DNA from 2 places in the Frankia sp. CeRuru1 genome. Region 1 is predicted to be linked to the other one. Evidence: riboswitches for the same ligand, from Rfam matches in the RefSeq annotation. Region 1 holds a riboswitch; the other holds the start of a gene.
What was found. Region 1 has a riboswitch for cyclic di-AMP ahead of AC08OP_RS00450 (transglycosylase family protein). Riboswitches for the same ligand answer to the same signal wherever they lie in the genome.

Region 1 (3,377 bases):
GTGCGGGTACCGACGAGTTTCCTCTCGGTGCAGCTGGACTTTCCGGCCGAGCTGGATCCCGTGGTCTGGGGCATGGAGACGTCGATGACCGCCGATGCCTTCCCGTTCCGGACCGCAATCGCCCGCACCGACTCCGGCGACCGGCGGATCTTCACCTGGTCGACCACCGAGCCGCCGCTGCACGCCCGCTACCGACTGGAATGGAACTTCCGGGCCACCGTGCCGGAACGTGATCCGGCCGCGGAGACCGGAACACGTCCCAGCGATCAGATGGCGGCCGTTGGCATCGTGCAGGAGGGTGAGGCGATCCTGCGGCAGTCGGCCCGCCCGTTCGCCCTGCCCGACGAGGCCGAGGACGCGCGCCGGGTCGTCGCCGAGCTGTCCTCCGCCCTCGAACGGGTATCCGCCCTGCACACCTTCGGCAAGGGCATGGGCATCGCCGCGCCGCAGGTCGGCATCAACCGCGCCGCGGCGATCGTGCGTACCCCGGGCGGCGACACGCTCACGCTGCTCAACCCCAGCGTCATCGAAACCTCCCGGGAGACCGACGAGCAGTACGAGGGCTGCCTGAGCTTCTTTGACGTCCGTGGCCTCGTCCCCCGGCCGCTGGAGCTGCACGTCGAACACACCGATATCGACGGCAACCGGCACATCACCGTCTATCGGCAGGGGCTGGCGCGGCTTGTCGCCCACGAGATCGACCACCTGCACGGTCAGCTCTACACGGATCGGATGCGGGCCGGAACCACACCAATCCCGGTGGAGCAGTACCGGGGTACCGGCTCGGCCTGGTCCTACAACCGCTGACCGACCCGAACGCACCCGCCTCGCGGGCGGCATGGCGGCATGGCGGCTGGCGGCTGGCGGCGACGCAGCGCCGGGACCGGGTGTCCGGCACCGACTGGTAGATCCGACATATGACATGATTCCCTCGTGCCGTATAGTCCGGAAAGCGGGCGATAGGTGCGGGCCCGCCGGAACGCCGGCACAGATTTTTCCAGATCCTGGTTAGAGATTGCCGGCAGCGGGTAGCAGAGGCTTGATCACCACGCGGCGGAACAGTTTCTCCACGCATCGCGTATTGTTTACCGTCAACGTGACGACCCAGCTACGGACTGGGGATTTCCAGCCCACTGGACAACCTCTAGAATCGGGCGCGCACGCGGGCGCGAAACACCATTAAAAAGATCGGAACAAGTAAACAGGATGCACTGTGTGCATCCTCACGTACTCTTGTTTTTCCTGGGTCACTCTCAGCTATGTTCATTGCCGTGCCGTCACCTGATGGCATTCGTCGGGCGGCACGCCGAATCCTGCCCCCGCTCGACGAGAATCGAACCTTCGGCAGGAGCGGGGGAACCAATTCCGGGCGCCACGAAAAGGCGTTCTCGGGGTGAAGCCGCGATGCGCGGCCGGGCATTCCCAGCCCGAACCCGACAGCTCACCTCGCAGGCGTGGGGAAGGGCAACTCAATGTCCAACGCTCGTTCGCTCGCTCGTGGCCTCAACCGCATCAGGCTCGGTTCCCGGGCCTTGATCGCAGCCACCACTCTCGCGGCCTCGATCGGCGGTGGCCTCGCGCTGTCCCAGCCGGCCAACGCGTCGACGAATGCCGACCGCTTCCTCTCCAAGGTGATTCCGTGTGAGTCCGGGGGAAACCCGCGCGTGGTCAACTCCATCGGCGCCGGCGGACTGTTCCAGTTCCTGCCCAGCACCTGGCGCGGGGTCGGCGGCAAGGGTCTGCCGCAGCACGCCAGCGTCGCCGAGCAGTGGCACCGCGCCCGCATCCTGTACGCCCAGCAGGGGACGAGCCCCTGGTACGCATCGAAGCCGTGCTGGGGTCACAAGATCTGAGCTGCCCGACTTCCCGCGCCAGCTTTCACTGTCCGCGCCCGGCCGGTACTGATCGGCGCGCGGCCAGCAGCCCCGTGTCCCCTCCGGGACACGGGGCTGCGCGCTACGTTTCCCGGTCACGGTTTCCCGGCCACGGCGACGCCGGCCAGGTCAACGTCCGCAGCCCCGCCCGGCGGAGACCCGGCGGACCCACCGATCGGCCGGCTCAGCCGATCCGACGGCGGCGGGCGATCTCGGCCAGCGTGATCCCAGCGGCCACCCCCGCGTTGAGGGACTCCACCGCACCCGCCATGGGGATCCGGACCCTCACGTCGCAGCGCTGCTCGACCAGCCTGGACAACCCGCGTCCCTCGGAGCCGATCACCAGGACGAGTGGGTCGGTCGCCATCGTGAGCTCGTCGATGCTCACCTCGCCGCCCGCGGCCAGACCGACGACGAACTGGCCGCCCGCCGCGTAGGAGACGAGCGTGCGGGCCAGGTTGGTGGCGCGCGCCACCGGCAGCCGGGCGGCGGCCCCCGCCGAGGTCTTCCAGGCCGCGGCGGTCATGCCGGCGGCCCTACGCTCCGGAACGACGACGCCATGGGCACCGAAGGCGGCGGCCGAGCGCACCACAGCCCCGAGGTTGCGGGGATCGGTGACCCCGTCCAGCGCCACCAGCAGACCGGGGGGGGACGAGCGCGCGCGGGCGAGGAGATCATCCGGATGGGCATACCGGAACGGCGGTACCACGAGGGCGAGACCCTGATGCGGAGCGGTGCCACACATCCGGTCGAGATCCGTGCGGCCGACGTCGGCCACGGCGATCCCGGCCCGCCCGGCGAGTCGGCGGGCGTCGGCGAGCCGCTCGTCGAAGTCCAGCCCGCCGGCGATGAAAAGGGTCGACGACGGCACCCCGGCCCGCAGCGCCTCGACCACCGCGTTGCGCCCGACCACCAGCTCGTCGCCCTCGGTCCGCCGTGGGCGCCCGGTCCCCGCGGAACCCCCCGCGGCGCTCGGCCCGGTGGTGGCCGCAGCGGCGACGGCGCGGCCACCATCCCCGCGCCGGCCGGCAGCCGCTCGACCCCGCTCGGCTCCGGCCGATGCGGAACGGGCCGCAGCAGCCGCCGCCGCACGACGCTGGGCGGGATGGCCGGGGCGCAGCTGCGCGGGCGGCGTGGCCCCACGGCCCTCCAGCGCCTTGCGGCCGTGACCGCCGCTGCCCGTGGAGGCCCCCTTGCGGTGGGAACCGGACTTGGCGGCCCGACCGCCCTGACCGCCGCGGGCGATCCCACCGCCCCGGCGAGCGGCGCCGGCCATCAGGACCACCGACCAGGACACGCCCGGGGAATGACCATGTGACCACGGTATACGGCGGACGACACCGGCGTGTCGGGGCGCGCTCAGCGAGAGCTCGGCAGGAGCTCGGCGGAGGAGCTCTGCCATGGGCATCCCTCGACATGGCCGTTTCCGGGGACCCGGCGCCCTATCCTGAGGGCCGGCAGGCCCACGGCCCGACCTGACGTGGTCCGGCCGCCCCTCACCGG
Region 2 (3,377 bases), on a different contig from region 1:
CAAGCACAAATGCCTCCGCACGTCGTACCGCCAGGTTGATGAGCGGGCGCGCACGCGCGATACCAGGCCGTCGGTCCCTGCTCAAGCAGGCGCGCCGAGTGTGCTCTTTTTCACGCACCCTATTCAATGCTTGGCGACTCGCCGGGTGGCGTGGTTATGGTTTTCGCCGTGCCCGGCAACAACGCCGGGCATTCGTCGGGCGGCACGCCGAATCCTGCCCCCGGCCGACGATTTCTCGAACCGGGCGGCAGGAACGGGGGACCCATCTCCGAGTATCGAAAGGATTCGATGCTCTCGGGGTGAAGCCATGTGCGACGACCACACGGAAAGGTGTTTCCGGTGCGGCTTCCGTCTCCAGGGAATCCCTGGCACGGCCGGGCAGTTCCCAGCCCGAATCCGACAGCTCACCTCGCAGGCGTGGGGAAGGACCACAAGACATGTCCGACGCACGTATCAGTGGCCGACAATGCCGCGCCGGTACCCGCAGCCGGGCCCGGGCCCTCGTGGTCGCACCCGTACTCGCGGCAGCGGTGGGCGGCACCTTCGCGCTCAACCAGCCGGCCGGTGCGGCCACCACCTGGACGGGCCTGCGGCAGTGCGAGTCCGGCGGTGACTACACGATCAACACCGGCAACGCGTACTACGGCGCCTACCAGTTCTCCGCCAGCACCTGGCACGGCCTCGGCTACAGCGGTCTGCCGCACCAGGCTCCCCCGGCTGTCCAGGACGAGGCCGCACTCAAGCTCGCCCGGCGGTCCGGCTTCGGCCAGTGGCCGACCTGTGGCCGCGGGATGGGCGCCGACCAGCTCGCGGGCGGCTCGTCGAGCTCCTCGGGCCAGGCGTCGCGCACGGCGGAACGCAGTGAGCTGACGGTCAGCCCCATCTCCGTGAGCACCCCCGTATTCACCCGTAACCTGACGACCGCACTGGCCAGGCAGGTACGCGACGACGTGCGGGCCTGGCAGGCCCGCGTCAACCATCTGGGGTATCCGATCACGATCGACGGCCGTTACGGACCACGCTCCGCCGCAGTCGCCCGCGCCCTGCAGGCCGCCAAGGGACTCGCCGTCGACGGCATCGTCGGCCCGGCGACCTGGCGGGCCACCTTCAGCTGATCCTCTCTATCAGCTCTATCAGCTCTATCAGCTGATCCATTCACTCCGTCAGCTCCGTCAGCTCCGTCAGCTGATCTGTTCACTCCGCTCCCGCGACGGGGGACGACCGCCGCGGCAACCGGGCATCCCACCCCGGCGACACCGGTCAGGGGATCTCACCTCGACGACGGGCCGGCCCGACCGGCCTCCGGACGATCTCCGGTTGACGGCCCGTACGGGCTGGCCCGTGCAACCCACCACCAACATCACCCGGACCACACCCTGACCGGCCTCCGGCAGGGCCGCTCTTCGGCAGAGCCGATCTTCGGCAAGGCCGGCGAGGAACAGCAGGACCAGCGAGCCACCTGCGGAACCTGTACGGAAGTGGCACGATTCGCGCGATCCTCACTGGTTACTCCGGACCACCCCGGTTTGCGCTCCATGAGCGGTTCTCGCTAGAGTGCCGCTCACTCGCCTCGTCGGCGAGGCCGCCCGGACGGACGCCGAGTCCTGCCCCCGTGCGAGCGGCCGGAACGAACATCAACCGCAGCGGGCAGGAGTGGGGGACCCACATTTCGGGCGCCGCAAGCGGCGTCCTTGGGGTAAAGCCGGTGCATCCCGGTCCATGGTGGAGAGCGGTTCCTACTCGCCACCCGGGGTCGGATCCTCCGGCCGGGCCATCCCAGCCCGCACCCGACAGCTCACCCCGCAGGCGACGGGATTGGACTAACATGCCCTCTGGGCGTCGTGGCGGCAGACATCGAGCACCGCAGGCCCCATCGCCCGCCGGTCGCATCCTGCGCACCACCGGCGCGGTCACGGCCATCGTCGGCAGCGGCCTCGCGGTCACCGCGGCTCCGGCGGGCGCGGCCACCGCCGATGACTTCGCCAAGCTCCGCCAGTGCGAGTCCGGCGGCAACTACGCGATCAACACCGGCAACGGCTTCTCCGGTGCCTACCAGTTCGACGACCGGACCTGGCACGGGCTCGGGTACTCCGGCCGGCCGTACCAGGCGTCGCCCGCCACGCAGGACGAGGCGGCCGCGAAGCTCTACAACCAGCGGGGCTGGCAGCCATGGCCGTCCTGCTCGGTCAAGATGGGCCTGACCAACAACGGCCCGGCCAGTGTCCCGGGCGGCTCTGGCGACGTCATCCAGCAGGCCATCACCCCGGTGGAACCCCCCATGACGCTGGACCGGGCTCGCCGGGAGATGGGGGACGGCTCGTTCAGGGGCACGGTCCTCGACGCGTCCCTCAGCGACGACGTCCGCCCGGAGGCCTTCGTCTGGCAGGACAGAATGCGCCAGAAGGGCTTCGTACTCACCGTCGACGGCAAGTTCGGACCGCAGTCGCAGGGCATCGCCGCGCTGTACTCGTACCTCACCCGGGTGAACGACGGTCAACCCGGGGTCGTCGGCCAGAATCTGTGGAACGTCAGCGTCAGGGCCTGACCGACCCGGTCACCGTGCGCGCAGGGCGGGCGCGTCCGGGGTGACCTCCATGACGTGTGCGGCCAGTCGTCGGGCAGGATGCACTCATGACGACGCCGTCCGCCTCGGGAAAACCCAACCTGCTCTCCGGTCCGCCGCCGACGCTCCTGCCCTCCGACGCGGCCGCGACCGAGGCGCTGGCCGCCGGTGATCCGCCGGATGCCGTCGCCGCCCGGCTGCCCGCGTTCAGCGCGCCCTGGGCCGCGCTCGCCGAGCTCGCGCTCACCGGCGGACGACCCGTCGAGGCCTATGCCTACGCCCGCACGGGCTATCACCGCGGCCTCGACGCCCTGCGCCGCTCGGGCTGGAAGGGCAACGGGCCGATCCCCTGGTCACACGAACCCAACCGCGGGTTCCTGCGTTCACTCGCCGCTCTCGTCCGGGCGGCCGCGGCCATCGGGGAGGCCGAGGAGGCCACCCGCTGCCGGACGTTCCTGACTGACAGCGATCCCGTCGCCGCCAGTGAGCTCGGCTTCACCTGACAGTGAGTTCATCAGGCCGCGTCGGTGGTGGAGGCCAGCGAGGACGCCGCAGCCGGCCCCACGGCCCCGCCATCCCTAGTAACCTCGCCCGGTGCCTGCTCTTGTCCTCATCGGTGCCCAGTGGGGCGACGAGGGAAAAGGAAAGGCGACCGACCTCTTGGGCGGCGCCGTCGATTACGTCGTCCGGTACCAGGGTGGCAACAACGCCGGCCACACCGTGGTCATCGGGGCGGAGAGCTACGCGCTCCACCTGATTCCCAGTGGCATGCTGCGAGCCGACTGCGTTCCCGTGATCGGCAACGGGGTCGTCA

Region 2: linked by a shared signal. The riboswitch ahead of AC08OP_RS11765 (transglycosylase family protein) and the one ahead of AC08OP_RS00450 (transglycosylase family protein) in region 1 are both predicted to bind cyclic di-AMP.

What each region holds. Positions count from the first base shown of each region.
Region 1 is NZ_CDWWEW010000002.1:45,159-48,535, reverse strand. It holds gene AC08OP_RS00455 (peptide deformylase) at 1-807, shown strand, start outside; cyclic di-AMP (ydaO/yuaA leader) riboswitch at 1,304-1,470, shown strand; gene AC08OP_RS00450 (transglycosylase family protein) at 1,473-1,853, shown strand; gene rlmB (23S rRNA (guanosine(2251)-2'-O)-methyltransferase RlmB) at 2,059-3,150, opposite strand.
Region 2 is NZ_CDWWEW010000132.1:4,284-7,660, reverse strand. It holds cyclic di-AMP (ydaO/yuaA leader) riboswitch at 196-431, shown strand; gene AC08OP_RS11770 (transglycosylase family protein) at 438-1,115, shown strand; cyclic di-AMP (ydaO/yuaA leader) riboswitch at 1,627-1,823, shown strand; gene AC08OP_RS11765 (transglycosylase family protein) at 1,826-2,545, shown strand; gene AC08OP_RS11760 (DUF3151 domain-containing protein) at 2,632-3,066, shown strand; gene AC08OP_RS11755 (adenylosuccinate synthase) at 3,158-3,377, shown strand, end outside.